One region of the Gordonia alkanivorans genome, then DNA from elsewhere that is predicted to be linked to it. Evidence: riboswitches for the same ligand, from Rfam matches in the RefSeq annotation. Region 1 holds a riboswitch; the other holds the start of a gene.
What was found. A riboswitch is a leader RNA that binds a small molecule or an ion and turns the genes downstream of it on or off. The one in region 1 is predicted to bind cobalamin.
Positions count from the first base shown of each region.

Region 1 (7,599 bases):
CGCCCCGACCAGTACGGCGAGGATTCCGGCGAGCGCCAGAGCGTCCTCCGGGTCACCGACGGCGGCCAGCGGCAGCACCGCTGCGGCGATCAGCGGCGCGAGCGACGAATCCGGGCCGAGCACAAGGATCTTCGACGGTCCGACCACGGCGTAAGCCGTCAACGGCACGATCGTCGCCCACAGCCCGGCATACGCGGGCAGCCCGGCGGCTTCGGCGTAACCCATCCCGGCAGGGATCAGGAGCGCGGTCAGCACCAGCCCGGCGGTGACGTCTGTACGAAGCCACTCGCGTTTGTAGCTCCGGGCCGTCGCGAGCCCTGGAAGGCGCCACAGCGTGGCGACGCCGCTCATGCGCGTGCCCGCCGCGGTGCGACGGCGACGCACTGATCACCGGTCATGTCACCGCGCCTAGTAGGGAGTGGGAATCCAGTGCAGCGCCTGGTCCGGCTGTCGGTAGCCGTGCGCCTTCTGCCGCTTCGGCAATGTGACCTCGGGACGTTCCAACGGGTCGTAGGGCACCTGACCGAGGAGATGGCTGATCACGTTGAGCCGACCGCGTTTTTTGTCGTCATTGGAGGTGACATACCAAGGTGCCCAACCGGTGTCGGTGTAGCGGAACATCTCGTCGCGAGCCCGGGAGAAGTCGTACCAACGGCTGTAGGATTCGAGATCGGTCTTCGACAGCTTCCAGGTCTTGCGCGGATCGTCGATGCGACTCTGCAGGCGCTGGGTCTGCTGCTCCTGGCTGACCTCGAGCCAGTACTTCAGGAGGATGATCCCCGACTCGACCATCGCCCGCTCGACACTCGGGGTGTATTCCAGGAACTGGTGGACCTGTTCCTCCGTGCAGAATCCGAGCACACGCTCGATCCCGGCACGGTTGTACCAACTCCGGTCGAAGATGACGACCTCACCCGCTGCCGGAAGGTGCGGTACATACCGCTGGAGATACAGCTGCGACTTCTCACGTTCGGACGGGACGGGCAGCGCGACGGTGCGGAACACTCGCGGGCTCACCCGCGCCGTGATCGCCTTGATGACACCCCCCTTGCCTGCCGTGTCCCGACCCTTGAAGACCACGCACACCTTGGCCCCCGACGACCTGACCCATTCCTGCATCGCCACCAGTTCGGCATGCAGGGGTTTGAGCGCCTTCCGGTATGCCTTGTCCGACATCGGACCGGCGGACCCGTCCGGTCGACCACCGACCAGCTCTCCGGTCGCTGACAGTTCGGGAGACATCTCCCGGTGCTTCTTCCCACCCATCGTTCACCTCACCATCGCGGAACGGCATGGGCAGCACAGCGAGGTCCCGAACTCCAGACACGAAGAGAAATACCGGAAACCTACGATTTGCCCGATTTGACGAATGCGACCGGAAACGAGCTTCGTCGCCACCGGATACGCGCGGTACCCACCTGCTGACATCGCCACCTCTTTCCTCGACGGACTGGGCGAGTCACGTCGAATTGTCGACCGCCGGGCGCACGTTCACATCCGAATGCGCCGAACCGGGCCCAGAATTGCGCCGGTCCGCAATCAGGCCGTGAAAAAACGGCCCCGGCAGAGCTGCCGGGGCCGTCACCTCTCCCGGTGCATCAACCGCGCAGCAGCCCCTTGGCGACGTGGGTCACCTGGATCTCGTTGCTGCCGGCGTAGATCATGAGCGACTTGGCATCTCGCGCGAGCTGCTCGACGCGGTACTCGGCCATGTAGCCGTTGCCGCCGAAGAGCTGGACGGCCTCCATCGCGACATCGGTGGCGGCCTTCGACGAGTAGAGCTTCATCGCCGACGCCTCCGACAGGCTCAGCGGCTTACCCGCCTTGCCGCGCTCGATCGCGCTGAAGAGCATGTTCTGCACGTTGATCCGGGCGATCTCCATCTCGGCGAGCTTGAGCTGGATGAGCTGGAACTGGGCGATCTCCTGACCCCACAGCTTGCGCGTCTTGGCGTAGTCGATCGACAGTCGTTGTGCCTCGTTGATGATGCCCAGCGAGAGCGCGGCGATGCCGACTCGTTCGGCGGTGAACCCGGCCTTCGCGCCTTCGGAGCCGCGCGAATCCTCACCGGTGTCCTCGGTCTCGCCGAGCAGACGGTCCTTGCCGACCCGGACGTTGTCGAAGAACAGCTCGCCGGTCGGCGAGCTCATCATGCCCATCTTCTTGAACGGCTTGCCCTGCGTCAGGCCCGGCATCCCCTTGTCGAGGACGAAGGACAGCACCTTGCGGTCACGCATGGGGGTACCGCTGCCGTCGTCGAGCTTCGCGAACACGACGATGGTGTCGGCGTACGGGCCGTTGGTGATGAACGTCTTCTGGCCGTTCAGGATGTAGTCGTCACCGTCGCGGCGGACCGTGGTCTTCATGCCGCCGAGAGCGTCGGAGCCCGAATCAGGTTCGGTGATCGCCCAGGCGCCGACCTTCTCCATGGTGACCAGCTCGGGCAGCCAGCGCTTCTTCTGGGCGAGCGTGCCCTTGCCCCGGATCGTCGAGGCGGTCAGGCCCATGCTCACACCGAGCGAGGCGACGAGGCCCAGGCACACACCGGCAAGCTCGATGTTGACCATCATGAACATCGAACCGCCCATGCCACCACCCTCGCCGGACGATTTCTTCTTCTCCCCGTTGGCCTCTGTCTCGAGTTCCTTTTCCAGCGCGTCCTTGGCCATCGCGTCGACCCCGAAGGTCGACAGCAGCTTGCGGGTGATGTCGTACGGAGGCAGCACGCCGGACTCGAGCTCGTCGAGATGTGGCCGGATCTCCTTGTCGATGAACGCGCGCAGCGCATCCCGCACCATCAGATCTTCATCGGACCACTCGAACATCGTCACTCTCCCCAGACAGTGCCCGCCGGGGGCGAACACGTTTCAGTTTTGCCGACTCAACTGTGTCAGGAGTCACTCACGATGTCTAGGTACGTCCGCCCGATTCTGTTTCTTCAGGGCGAATTCTCAGGGGCGGCCAGTGGTAGCAGGCCGCCGGCCGGACCTCGCACCGGAAGTATCCCGTGGCGTCGTCGCACAGAAGTGCCTGCGCGACGGGCATGGCCACGACGATCGACGCCCCGACGGTGATCGTGCGGTCGCGCCAGTCGTGCACCCGTCGCACGAACGCCTCGACACTCTCGCCGCCATGGGGCCGGGCCGCCGGATCGGTGAAGAAGGCCGCGAGCTCGCGTGGATCGATGTCCTCGGGCGCCGATCCCGCCCAGTTCCCGACATCGAGCGTGCGAAGCGCGTCGTCGACCTCGACCCGACCACCCAGGAGCCGGGCGCTCTCGAGTGTCGCGGGCTCGGGCCCGCAGAAGGACACCGGCCCGACGAGGGACGCGGCGAGCGCTTCGACGTCACGGCGGCCGCGGTCGTCCAGCGACGCGTCACCGCCGAGGCGCACCGATCGATTGGGACCGGTGCGCCCGGCGGTGATGATCTGCACAGGAATGGCAGTGCGCGGTCAGCTCTGCACGGCGTCGACCGTCGGCGACGTGCTGGAGCTCTTCGACCGCGCCATCGCGCCGAGGATCAGCGCGAAGGTCACCGTCAGCACCGTCCAGAGGATCACCTGGTTGGTGATCGTGTACACGCGGAAGTCGGCGACGACGTCCGCCGGGAAGCCGGGGAACACGATCTGGCCGGCGTCGGTGCGCACCGGCTCGGGCACCTCGTCGAACGACGGCAGCAGCGCGATGGTGACGCCGACCGCGATCACGTACGCGGCACCGCCCACGACGGCCGACACCAGTCCGCCGATCCTCGGCCGCAACCACAGCGCGAGTGCGACGGCCACGATCATCAGCACGACCGACGCGATCGTGACGGTCAGGAATGCACCCGTCCGTTCCCCGATCGTGTCGTCGTCCCCGACCGCAGGCGGGTTGGCCGGGTAGGCGAAGAACGGAACACCGAAGACGGCGACGAAACCGATAGCGCCGAGCGCCCCGGCGACCGCGCGGGCATCGGTGGCCGGATACCGGTTGCCGAGGTAGCTCCACAGCACGGTGAAGGCGACCCCGAAGAACGCACCCATGCACAGGGCGAACACCAGGTTTCCGACGCCGGCGCCCAGATTCTCCTGCATGGCGCGGGTGAAGACCTCGCCGCCGTCGCCGTGCGAATGGCCGCCGACCGTATGTGCCAGCGCCTCTTCGGCTTCCGAGCGTTCACCCTCGTAGTCGACGGCCTTCGACACCACGGGTTCGAGGTAGAACCGTGCGAAGACGAACGAGATGATGCCGGCGATCAGGCCCGAGAGCAGACCTGCGCCGATGAGTTTCTTCTCCATGTGAACTTGTCCCTACGTTGTGAGAGTCAGGCCGACGAAGTGCGGTGAACGCTCAGTGGCAGGGAAAGCCGAGGAAGTGGCGGGAGTCGTGCACGAACTCGTGCACATAGGTGTTCTCCCCGAAGACCGACACGACGCCCTGGTCGTAGCCGAGGAAGTAGTAGGCGAGCCCGGCCAGGAGGACCGTGAGGCTCAGCCAGATCGCTGCGCTCGCGACCGACAGGTTCGGTACCGAAATCGCACGGGTGGGTGACTTGACTGCTTCGGCCGTACGGGGAGACGTCATGGGATTGTCCTTTCGCCGATCTCGCGTCGGTGAGTGTGTCGGATCTTTTGGCGCCGGCACGGCATCCTGACTCACGTCTTCCCCAGGCGCCGTCGAAATCCTCGACCGCGTCCGGCGTTGTCGTTCACAGTGGCGCGACCGCTCCGGATTCTCACCGGATTCCCCGTACAGGCGTGAGATGACTGTATACCCAGACCTGTCGCACATGTGAGACATAGTGGAGAGATGCCCCGCCCCTCGGTTCTCGATCGCTTCACCGCCCCCACCCGGCGATGGTTCACCGGAGCGTTCACCAAGCCGACCGCGGCCCAGAAAGGCGCCTGGACCTCGATCGCCGACGGCGCGAACACCCTGGTCATCGCCCCGACCGGGTCCGGCAAGACGCTCGCGGCATTCCTCTGGGCTCTCGACCGGCTGGCCGCCGACGCCGCCACCCGCCGTCCGGGCACGAAGGTCGTCTACATCTCGCCGCTGAAGGCGCTCGCCGTCGACGTGGAGCGCAATCTGCGCGCGCCCCTCACCGGGATCACCCGTGCGGCGCAGGAATTGGACCTGCCCGAACCGAACATTACGGTCGGTGTCCGGTCCGGCGACACCTCGGCCGCCGACCGCCGCGCTCTGGTGAAGACCCCGCCCGACATCCTGATCACCACGCCCGAGTCGCTCTACCTCATGCTGACCTCCGCGGCCCGGGAGAGCCTCACGAATGTCGAGGCGATCATCGTCGACGAGGTCCACGCGGTCGCCGCCACCAAACGCGGCACACATCTGGCCCTGACCCTCGAGCGCCTCGACGAGCTGCTCGAGAAGCCCGCCCAACGGATAGGCCTGTCGGCGACCGTGCGGCCTCCCGAGGTCGTTGCCGGGTACCTGTCCGGCTCGGCGCCCTGCCAGGTCGTCAAGCCCAAGGCCGACAAGACCTTCGATCTCCGCGTCGACGTGCCGGTCGAGGACATGGCGAACATCCCGCCGGCACCCGGCCCGGACGGCGCCGACCCGGCCGAGCTCGACGACGCATTCTCCCCCACGGCCGGTTCGCTGTGGCCGTACGTGGAGGCGTCGATCGTCGACCAGATCGAGGCCAACCGGGCGACGATCGTGTTCGCGAACTCCCGTCGGCTCGCCGAGAAGCTGACCGCGCGGCTCAACGAGATCCACGCCGAGCGGCAGGGTGTCACGCCCGAGCCCACCGCCAACCCGACGGTCGCGGGCGGGGCTCCCGCGTTCGTGATGGGCAGCGGGGCGAGTTCCGGCGCCGAGGCGGTCCTCGCGCGGGCACACCACGGTTCGGTGAGCAAGGAGCAGCGCGCGCAGATCGAGGACGACCTCAAGGCCGGTCGCCTGTCCTGCGTCGTGGCGACCAGCTCGCTCGAACTCGGTATCGACATGGGTGCGGTGGATCTCGTGATCCAGGTGGAGGCCCCGCCGTCGGTGGCCAGCGGCCTGCAGCGCATCGGCCGCGCCGGCCATCAGGTGGGCGAGATCAGCCAGGGCATCCTCTATCCCAAACACCGCACCGATCTGCTGCACTGCACGGTCACCGTCGGGCGCATGCTCGACGGTGCGATCGAGGAGATCAAGGTTCCCCAGAATCCCCTCGACATCCTCGCGCAGCAGACCATCGCGGCCGCCGCCGTCGACGATCTCGAGGTCGACCACTGGTACGAGGTCGTTCGCCGGGCGGCTCCCTACCGCGACCTCGGACGCGGGGTCTTCGACGCCACCCTCGATCTCATCGCCGGGCGGTTCCCCTCCGACGAGTTCGCCGAACTCCGGCCGCGGGTCAACTGGGACCGCGACGCGGGCGTGATCACCGGACGCCGTGGCGCCCAACGGCTCGCCGTCACCTCCGGCGGGTCCATCCCCGATCGCGGACTGTTCGGCGTCTTCATGGTCGGCGAGAAGTCCACGCGCGTGGGCGAACTCGACGAGGAGATGGTGTACGAGTCGCGGGTCGGCGATGTCTTCGCGCTGGGCGCGACGAGCTGGCGCATCGAGGACATCACCCACGACCGCGTCCTGGTGTCGCCGGCCTTCGGGCAACCCGGCAGGCTGCCGTTCTGGATCGGCGACGCGATCGGACGTCCCGCCGAACTCGGTGCGGCGATCGGCGCGTTCACCGGGGCCATCGCCGATCCCGGGAAACTCGACGCCCATGCCGAGAGGCTCGGACTCACCGAGAACGCCCGCACCAACCTGGCCACGCTCATCGCCGAACAGCGCGAGGCGACCGGTCACCTCCCCACCGACCGGACGCTCGTCGTCGAACGGTTCCGCGACGAACTCGGCGACTGGCGCGTCATCCTGCACTCCCCCTATGGCTTGCGTGTCCACGCGCCGTGGGCGAGCGCCATCTCCCAACGACTCCTCGCGACACTGGGTATCGAGGGCGCCACCACCGCCTCCGACGACGGCATCATCCTGCGTCTGCCCGACACCGACGACGCACCCCCGGGTGCCGACGTCTTCCTCCTCGATCCCGACGAGGTCGAACAGCTCGTGACCGACGGTCTCGCCGACTCGTCGATGTTCGCCTCGCGGTTCCGCGAATGTGCCGCGCGCGCACTGCTCCTGCCGCGGCGCGATCCCGGCCGGCGCGCGCCGCTGTGGCAGCAGCGGCAGCGCAGCGCCCAATTGCTCTCCGTCGCATCCAAGTTCCCGGACTTCCCGATCGTCCTCGAAGCGGTTCGCGAGTGCCTGCAGGACGTGTACGACCTCCCGGCACTGCTCGACCTGCTCGGCCGCATCCGGTCGCGCCGGATCCGCGTCGTGGAGACCGAGACCCCGAGTCCGTCGCCGTTCGCGGCGTCGCTGCTGTTCGGCTACGTCGGCGCCTTCATGTACGCCGACGACGCGCCGCTCGCCGAACGTCGAGCCGCCGCCCTGTCCCTCGACACCAGCCTCCTCGCGCAGCTGCTCGGCCGCGTCGACCTGCGTGAGCTCCTCGATCCCGGCGTCATCGCCGAGGTCATCGCCCGCCTGCAACGCCTGTCACCCGACCGCCAGGCACGCGACGCCGAGGACGTCGTCGA
Region 1 is NZ_CP027114.1:4,166,505-4,174,103, forward strand. It holds gene C5O27_RS18890 (SulP family inorganic anion transporter) at 1-351, opposite strand, end outside; gene ppk2 (polyphosphate kinase 2) at 409-1,266, opposite strand; gene C5O27_RS18900 (acyl-CoA dehydrogenase family protein) at 1,599-2,825, opposite strand; gene C5O27_RS18905 (histidine phosphatase family protein) at 2,911-3,435, opposite strand; gene C5O27_RS18910 (CbtA family protein) at 3,454-4,281, opposite strand; gene C5O27_RS18915 (CbtB domain-containing protein) at 4,334-4,567, opposite strand; cobalamin riboswitch at 4,606-4,783, opposite strand; gene C5O27_RS18920 (ATP-dependent helicase) at 4,793-7,599, shown strand, end outside.

Region 2 (7,599 bases), 670 kb from region 1:
CGGGTCGACGTCGCGGGTGTCGACCCGGGTCGTGCGCGCCGCCGCGAGATCGCCCGGGCCGTGGCGCTGATGCCGCAGCGGCCGATCGTCCCGGAGGGCACGTCGGTGCGGGAGCTCATCGGCCTCGGCCGCACCCCGCACATCGCCCGATTCGGCAGCGAGACCCGCTCGGACCGCGAGGTTGTCGACGACGTCATCGAGCGACTCGACCTCGTGGAGTTCGCGAACCGTTCCGCCTCGGCACTGTCGGGCGGTGAGTTGCAGCGGGTGGTGCTCGCCCGGGCACTCGCCCAGCAGCCGCGCGTGTTGTTGCTCGACGAACCGACCAGCGCTCTCGACATCGGCCACCAGCAGCAGGTCCTCGACCTCGTCGACTCCATGCGGCAGGCCAGTGAGCTGACCGTGATCGCGGCGATGCACGACCTGACATCGGCGGCCCAGTACGGACAGCGCCTCGTGCTCCTCGACCGGGGACGTATCGTCGCCGACGGTACGCCCGCGGAGGTCCTGACGGCCGAACGCCTGCAGGACGTCTATGCCGCCAATGTCGAGGTGCTCGACCGCCGCGACGGCCCGGCCGTGTTGCCGGTGCGTGATCCGGGACCACGGAAACGATGAAGGTCACGCTGCTCGGCACGGGTGCCGCCGACGGCTGGCCGAATGCGTTCTGCCGCTGCGAGTCCTGTGCCGACGCGCGGCGCCGGCGGGACTTTCGCGCGCAGACCGCGGCACTCGTCGACGACGTGCTGATGCTCGACTTCGGCCCCGACGCTCCGGGTTCGGCAATACGCCAAGGATTTTCCCTCGCCGGGGTACGGCATGTCCTGATCACCCATGCGCACGCCGATCATCTTGCACCGCAATCATTGCTGTTCCGGTCGTGGGTGGAGGGGGTCGGTGACCTGGAACTGATCGGTCCGGCCGATGCTCTCGATGTGTGTCGCCCGTGGGTGGGGCCCGACGCCGGCGTGCGGTTCACGCCGGTCGTCGCGGGTGACCAGGTGCGGGTGGGGGACCACGACGTGCGGGTGCTCCCGGCGCGCCACCAGGTCTTTCGCGACGGTGATGCGGTCTTGTACGACGTCACCGGTCCCGACGGTATGAGGCTGCTGTGGGCGACGGACACCGGTGTGTGGCCCGACGATTGGTTCGATGCGGTGACCGGGGCCGAGTTCGACGCGGTCTTCCTCGAGGAGACCTTCGGCGATCGTGAGGACCTGTCCGATGGGCATCTCGGGTTACCCGGGTTTGCGACGATGATACCGGCACTGCGTGGAGTGGGTGCCGTCGTCGACTCCACCGACGTCGTCGCAGTCCATCTGGGACACCACAATCCGCCGGTCGGCGTGCTCCGAGAGCGGCTTCGGGATCTCGGCGCGCGGCCGGGACGAGACGGGGAGGTGCTCGACTTGGGCGAGTCGGTCGGGCGGCGGATCTTCGTCACCGGAGGGGCGAGGTCGGGGAAGTCGCGGTATGCCGAAGGTCTGCTGGCCGGCGTCGACGACGTCGTCTATGTCGCCGCCGGCGGTCCGCGAGCCGGCGATCCCGACTGGGACCGACGCGTCGAACTCCATCGTGAACGACGCCCCGCATCGTGGACGACGGTCGAGGACACGGAGGTGGCCGGTGTCCTACGATCCGCGCGTCACCCGGTCCTCGTCGACTGTCTCGGAACCTGGCTGGCCGCCCGGATCGATCACCACGATGCCTGGGAGAGCGGCGAACTCGATGCCGTGCGGTCCGACGTCGAGGATCTCCTCGACGCCTGGCGGAGTTGCCCGGTGCCCGTCGTCGCGGTCAGCAACGAGGTCGGTAGCGGCGTCGTCCCGGCCACCGGGTCGGGCCGTCTCTTCCGCGACGAACTCGGCCGACTGAATGCCGAGATGGCCGACCGCGCCGACCAGGTCGTGATGACGGTCGCCGGTCAACCCCTGGTGGTGCGGTAGCCCGGTGCGGGTGAACAGGTGAACGGCGATGTCACTGGATGACGAACGTCCTGGAGTCCCGGGCGCCCATCCCGGACATGTTCTCGTAGGCGGTGATCGTGAAGGTACCCGGCTTGTTGTAGAAGGGGTCGGTGAACGTGGCGCTGCCCTCGCAGACCGTCGCGTGGTACGTAGGAAGGCTCGTGCCCCGGAAGGTGATGTCGATTCGACAGGGTATGTCCCTGCCCTGGGCGCCGAAGACGCGCGCCGACCACTTCACCCTGGGTGCGAACGGTCTGCTGTAACGATTCGGGCCGAGTTCGCTGCCGAGAGAATTCTCCACCGACATCCTGATACTGGGGAGCACGCCGAGGAGGGGCGCCGACAGGCTTCCGGAGTCGTTGCCGGGCAACGGCAACCCGGGAGCGGCGGAAGCGGGCGACGTGATCATGGTGGCGGCGGCTGCCACGGTCAATGCGGCTATTCCCAATGTGCGTCTCATTTTCGAACTCCTACTCGAACCGAATGGTGCGGCGAAACGTATGTTGCGGCAGCAATGCCCTCGACCGACTGGAATCACGGTACGTGGACGATGTCCGATTTGCGTCATCTGGTCGAAGGTATTTCACCTCTGATAACAAACCGGCCGGATCATTCGCGTTCGTGGGGGTGCTCAGCCGAGCCAGTCGTTGCCGCCTAGTCCGAGTTGCCGGACGTCGAGGGTGGGCGTGATCCCCGACGCCGGCGCGAGGTCATGTGCCTCGAGGACCGACCGCAGTGTCTCGGCGGCGTCGATGTTGAGCGGGCTCGACACCCACATCGCGTAGGGGAGGTTCACGAAGCGGTTCTCGCGCACCGCCTTCAGATTGCGGCTGGCGGGGTTGGTGCGCAGAGCGTCGATCTTCTGCTCCACGGACTGGCCGGGATAGTCGACGAAGACGATCAGATCGGGGTCGGCGGTGGCGATCCGTTCCCAGCTCACCGCGGTCCAGGTGTCCTCGACATCCTCGGTCGCGTTGCGCGCGCCCGCCGCGTCGATGATGCCCTGCGGGCCACCGAAGGAGCCCGACGAGAAGATGGTGTCGGAGACGCTGTCGAAGACGAAGACCGTCGGTTTCGATGCCGGTTGCGGTGCAGCACGGAGTTTTTCGAGGCGGTCGGAGATGTCGTCGGCGACCGTCGCGCCCTGCTCGGGATTGCCGGCGATGGTGCCGATGTTGCGCAGGTCGGTGTCGAGCGCGACCCATGGGTCCATCGTGCCGCGCTGAGCCTGGCCGTCGACCTGACGGCACGCCTCCGACAGCTGATACACGTCGATCCCGTGGGAGGCCAGGATCTCCGGGGTGATGCCGCGGGACTCGCTCATGCCGTAGTTGTAGCCGGCGTAGAGGACCTGCGGTTTGGCGCCGACGATGTTCTCGAGGGTGGGCTGCTCGGTGGCGACCTCGTCGAGCGTGTCGACCTGTGGGCCGTATTCGAGTCGGAGAACGTCCTTGTCGCGGGCGAGCGCACTGACGGCGACGATCTTGTCTCTGGCGCCCGCCGCCAGCGCGATCGCGATCATCCCGCCGTCGTTGACGAACAGGCGATCGAGAGGCTGGTCGAAGGCGACCTCGGCGCCACAGTTGGTGACGGTGACGCGGTCGGTTGCGACGGCGCCGGACTCGGTGCCGCAGCCCGCTGCGATGCCCAGGACGACGGCGAGCGTGGCGTATCGGGTGATGTTGTGTCTCATCGGTTTTCCTTGGTGGCGTAGACCTGCGGTGCAGGAGAGGTGGGGGAGTCGAGCAGCAGATGGGGGAGGCCGGTCTCGGGGTGTGGCACGACGGTGCCGGACACATCGAAGACCGACGCCAGCAGCGGCGGGGTCAGCACCTCGACCGGTGGGCCGTGTGCGGTGACGCCGCCGTCGGAAATGACGGCGACGGAGTCGAAGTGGCGGAGGACGAGGTCGAGGTCGTGCATCGCGGCGATCACAGTCGCCTCGAGGTCGTCGAGGACCTGCATCAACCGCAGTCGCCAGGCCGCGTCGAGATGATTCGTCGGCTCGTCGAGCACAAGGATCGGCGTCTGCTGTGCGATTGCGCGGGCGAGCACCACCCGGTGCCGTTTACCGCCGGACAGCTGCGTACACGAACGGTGTTCCCAACCGCCCAGTCCCACCTGCTCCAGTGCGGACCGGACGATCGCGTGGTCGTCGGAGTTACGTATGGCCCAGGCGGATCGGTACGGCGTGCGTCCCAGGCCCACCGCTTCGGCGACCGTGAGTTCGGCCGACGGGTGTTCATCCTGACCGACCACCGCGATCGACAGCGCGCGACGCCGAGCCGGAAGACGATCGAGATCGTCGTCGCCCAACCGGATTCGCCCCTCGGCCGGTTGTTCGAGACCGCACAGTGTCCGCAGCAACGTGGTCTTGCCCGCCCCGTTGGGTCCGACGATGGCGAGCCGGGTTCCGGCAGGGACGTCGAGATCCACGTCGCGCAGTATCGGGCGGCCACTTCGACGGCAACTGATGGCGTTCGCGCACAGGGACATCGAGCGCTGCACGGCGCCCATCAGGCTTCGCCGCCGAACACGTACTGGCGCCGTCCCATCAGGAACAGGAAGATCGGTGCGCCGATCAGTCCGGTGACGATGCCCAGCGGCATCTCGCGAGGTGACGCGGCCACTCGTGAGATGACGTCGACCCACACCAGGAACAGTGCACCGCCGCAGACCGCTACGGGAATCATCGCGCGGTGCGTCGCACCGACGAGCAGGCGTGCCGCGTGAGGGACGATCAAGCCCACGAATCCGATTCCACCCGCGACTGAGACCAGAACGCCGACCAGGATTCCCTGGACCGCGAACAGCGCGTTTCGCATGGCGCGCAACGGAACCCCGAGAGATGTCGCGGTGTCGGTCCCGGCTGCGTAGGCGTCGAGCCAGGAGTGGATCGCGAGCATGGCGAGCACCGTGACCACGACGACAACCCCGGCGATCTGCACTTTCGCCCAGGTCGCGCCGGCGACGCTGCCCAACATCCAGAACATCACGTTGTCGGCGGCATGCGGGTCGGCCGCGGTGAAGACCAGCAGTGAGGACAGCGCCAGGAACGCCGACGACAGAACCACTCCGGAGAGGATCAGGCGTAGGGCGGTCAGTCCGCCCTGCGCCCGGGCGACGGCGTACACGGTGACCGAGGCCGCGAGCGCGCCGATCAGCGCGCCGCCGGACAACGCCCAGACACCCAGGGCGGCAAACGATCCGAGAGTGATCACCGCCGTCGCACCCACCGCGGCGCCGGCCGACACGCCCAGCAGGTACGGCTCGGCGAGCGGGTTGCGGACGAGGGCCTGCATGACGGCGCCGGCGAGCGCCAGACCGGCGCCGACGATCGCCGCGAGAACCGAACGCGGCAAACGGAGATCCCAGATGATCACGGAGTGGGCGGCGTCGAGCTCGTCGCCTCGCAGGCGCCCGGCGACGGTTCGCCAGACATCGCCGAGCGGGATGGTCTCGGCACCGAAAGCGGTGGCGATCGCGATGTTCACCAAGGTGAGCGCGAGAAGGATCAGGGCAAGGGGCAACGACGGGAGTCGCCGTACCGACATGGCGGTGGCGATCATCGTCGTGCCGTCGGGAGGACGGGACACGTGTGGAACTGCCTTTGGTCTGGGCATCTGTGCGCGAGACGCCGGGTGGACTCGACGAGAACGGCAGGTATTCGGACTCGGGTTCGTCCGAACCCGACGCCTTCCCGGGTTGCCCCAGTGGCCTGATGTCGGGTCCGTCCCCCATACCGCTGCGCGCCAGTCCTGGATTCGCACCAGGTTCCCTGGCACCCGCCTGTGCAGGTGCGACCGCTCTCACCGGTGAGGTTAGCAATACGGACACGGAGCTCTCACCGACCCGTCTCCAAGTCGTCGGGCGAGGGATGCCCGGAGGTCTTAGGCTGGGCGCTGACAGGCAACGGACAGGTGCGAATCGAACCGAGGCGAACGGTGATCTGATGGACGGACGACCCACGAAACTGGCGATCATCGGGGCGGGCGCGGTCGGCACCGCGATCGCCTACTCGGCGCTGATCCGCGGGGTCGCGCGCACGGTCGCGTTGCTGGACATCAAGGCCGCCAAGGTCACCGCCGAGGTGCTCGACCTGTCCCACGGTCTGGAGTTCGTACCGCGCGCCGACATCATCGGCTCCAACGACGTGTCGGTGTGCGCCGACGCCGACGTCGTCGTGTTCACCGCCGGAGCCAAGCAGAAGCCGGGACAGTCCCGACTCGAATTAGCCGAGGCCACAATCGGTTTGACGCGCGCCATCCTGCCGGATGTGCTCGAGGTGGCACCGAACGCGATCTACCTGATGGTGACCAACCCGGTGGACGTCGTCACCCATGCGGCGCAGAAGATCACCGGCCTGCCGCCGAATCAGCTGTTCGGGTCGGGAACCGTGCTGGACTCGTCGCGGCTGCGGTTCCTCGTCGCGCAGCACTGCGGGGTAGCGGTGCAGAGTGTGCACTCGTATGTCGTCGGCGAGCACGGTGACAGCGAGATCCCGCTGTGGTCGTCGGCGACGATCGGTGGCGTGCCGCTGACGTCGTGGACGCCGCTACCGGGGCGTCCGGAGATGGATGCCGTTGCACGGGAGCGTATCCGGGACGAGGTCGTGCACGCCGCCTACGCCATCATCGAGGGGAAGGGGGCCACCAACTACGCCATCGGCCTCGCCGCCACCCGTATCGTCGAAGCCGTTCTGAACGACGAACACCGGGTGCTCCCGGTGTCCACGGTCGCCTCCGGATTCCCCGGGCTCGATGATGTGTGTCTCTCCCTGCCGACCGTCGTCGACCGCGGTGGTGCGCAGACGCGCCTCGAGGTGCCGCTGTCGCCGGACGAGGAAGCCGGTCTGCTCGCCTCGGCGGAGACGCTACGCCGGATGCAGGCGCGATTCGGGTTGTAGGGGCAGGCACTGTCCATCGGGTGGACCAATCTCGGTGCTCCATGCCGGTGCGGCATCCTCGCCGGGGTAGTTTCACCTGGTCACATCGGTGGAAGAGAAGGTTCGACGATGAGTGGTTCGCGGAAGACGGTTCTGGGTCTTGTCGCTGCGGCGTCGATGGCGATCGCGCCGCTGATGGTGGCGGCACCTGCATCGGCGGCGACCGACTACGCCAACTGCGCGGCACTCAACGCCGACTACCCGCACGGCGCCGGCGAGCCCGGCGCCGTCGACTCGACCTCCGGCACGCCGGTTACGAACTTCACCGTCGACCAGGCCCTCTACGACGCCAACGACGAGAGCGACCGCGACAAGGACGGCATCGCCTGCGAGCAGAACTGACCCTTCGGTCACACACTGTGCGTGAGGGTCTCCGACCTGGCTTTTTCTGCTCGCCTGCAGTCCGATGGAACCGATCGGGCGCGCAGATAGTCTGAACTACATGCGCGACGACAAGCTGCTCACCCGGATCTCCGCCCTCCTGCGGCAGGCGGAGAACACCGACAACGAGCATGAGGCCGAGACGTTCATGCAGGCCGCACAACGCCTTGCCACGGCGTCGTCGATCGATCTCGCCGTGGCCCGCGCGCACGATCCCGCCGCGCGTAAGCAGGTCACCCCGATCTCGCGGCAGATCAAGATCGGCGAGCCGGGTAAGCGTGGCCTGCGCACCTACGTGCAATTGTT
Region 2 is NZ_CP027114.1:4,838,486-4,846,084, reverse strand. It holds gene C5O27_RS22025 (ABC transporter ATP-binding protein) at 1-618, shown strand, start outside; gene C5O27_RS22020 (bifunctional adenosylcobinamide kinase/adenosylcobinamide-phosphate guanylyltransferase) at 615-1,946, shown strand; gene C5O27_RS22015 (hypothetical protein) at 1,978-2,427, opposite strand; gene C5O27_RS22010 (ABC transporter substrate-binding protein) at 2,599-3,660, opposite strand; gene C5O27_RS22005 (ABC transporter ATP-binding protein) at 3,657-4,484, opposite strand; gene C5O27_RS22000 (FecCD family ABC transporter permease) at 4,484-5,536, opposite strand; cobalamin riboswitch at 5,609-5,790, opposite strand; gene C5O27_RS21995 (L-lactate dehydrogenase) at 5,920-6,873, shown strand; gene C5O27_RS21990 (excalibur calcium-binding domain-containing protein) at 6,982-7,254, shown strand; gene C5O27_RS21985 (DUF2786 domain-containing protein) at 7,355-7,599, shown strand, end outside.
Region 2: linked by a shared signal. The riboswitch ahead of C5O27_RS22000 (FecCD family ABC transporter permease) and the one ahead of C5O27_RS18915 (CbtB domain-containing protein) in region 1 are both predicted to bind cobalamin.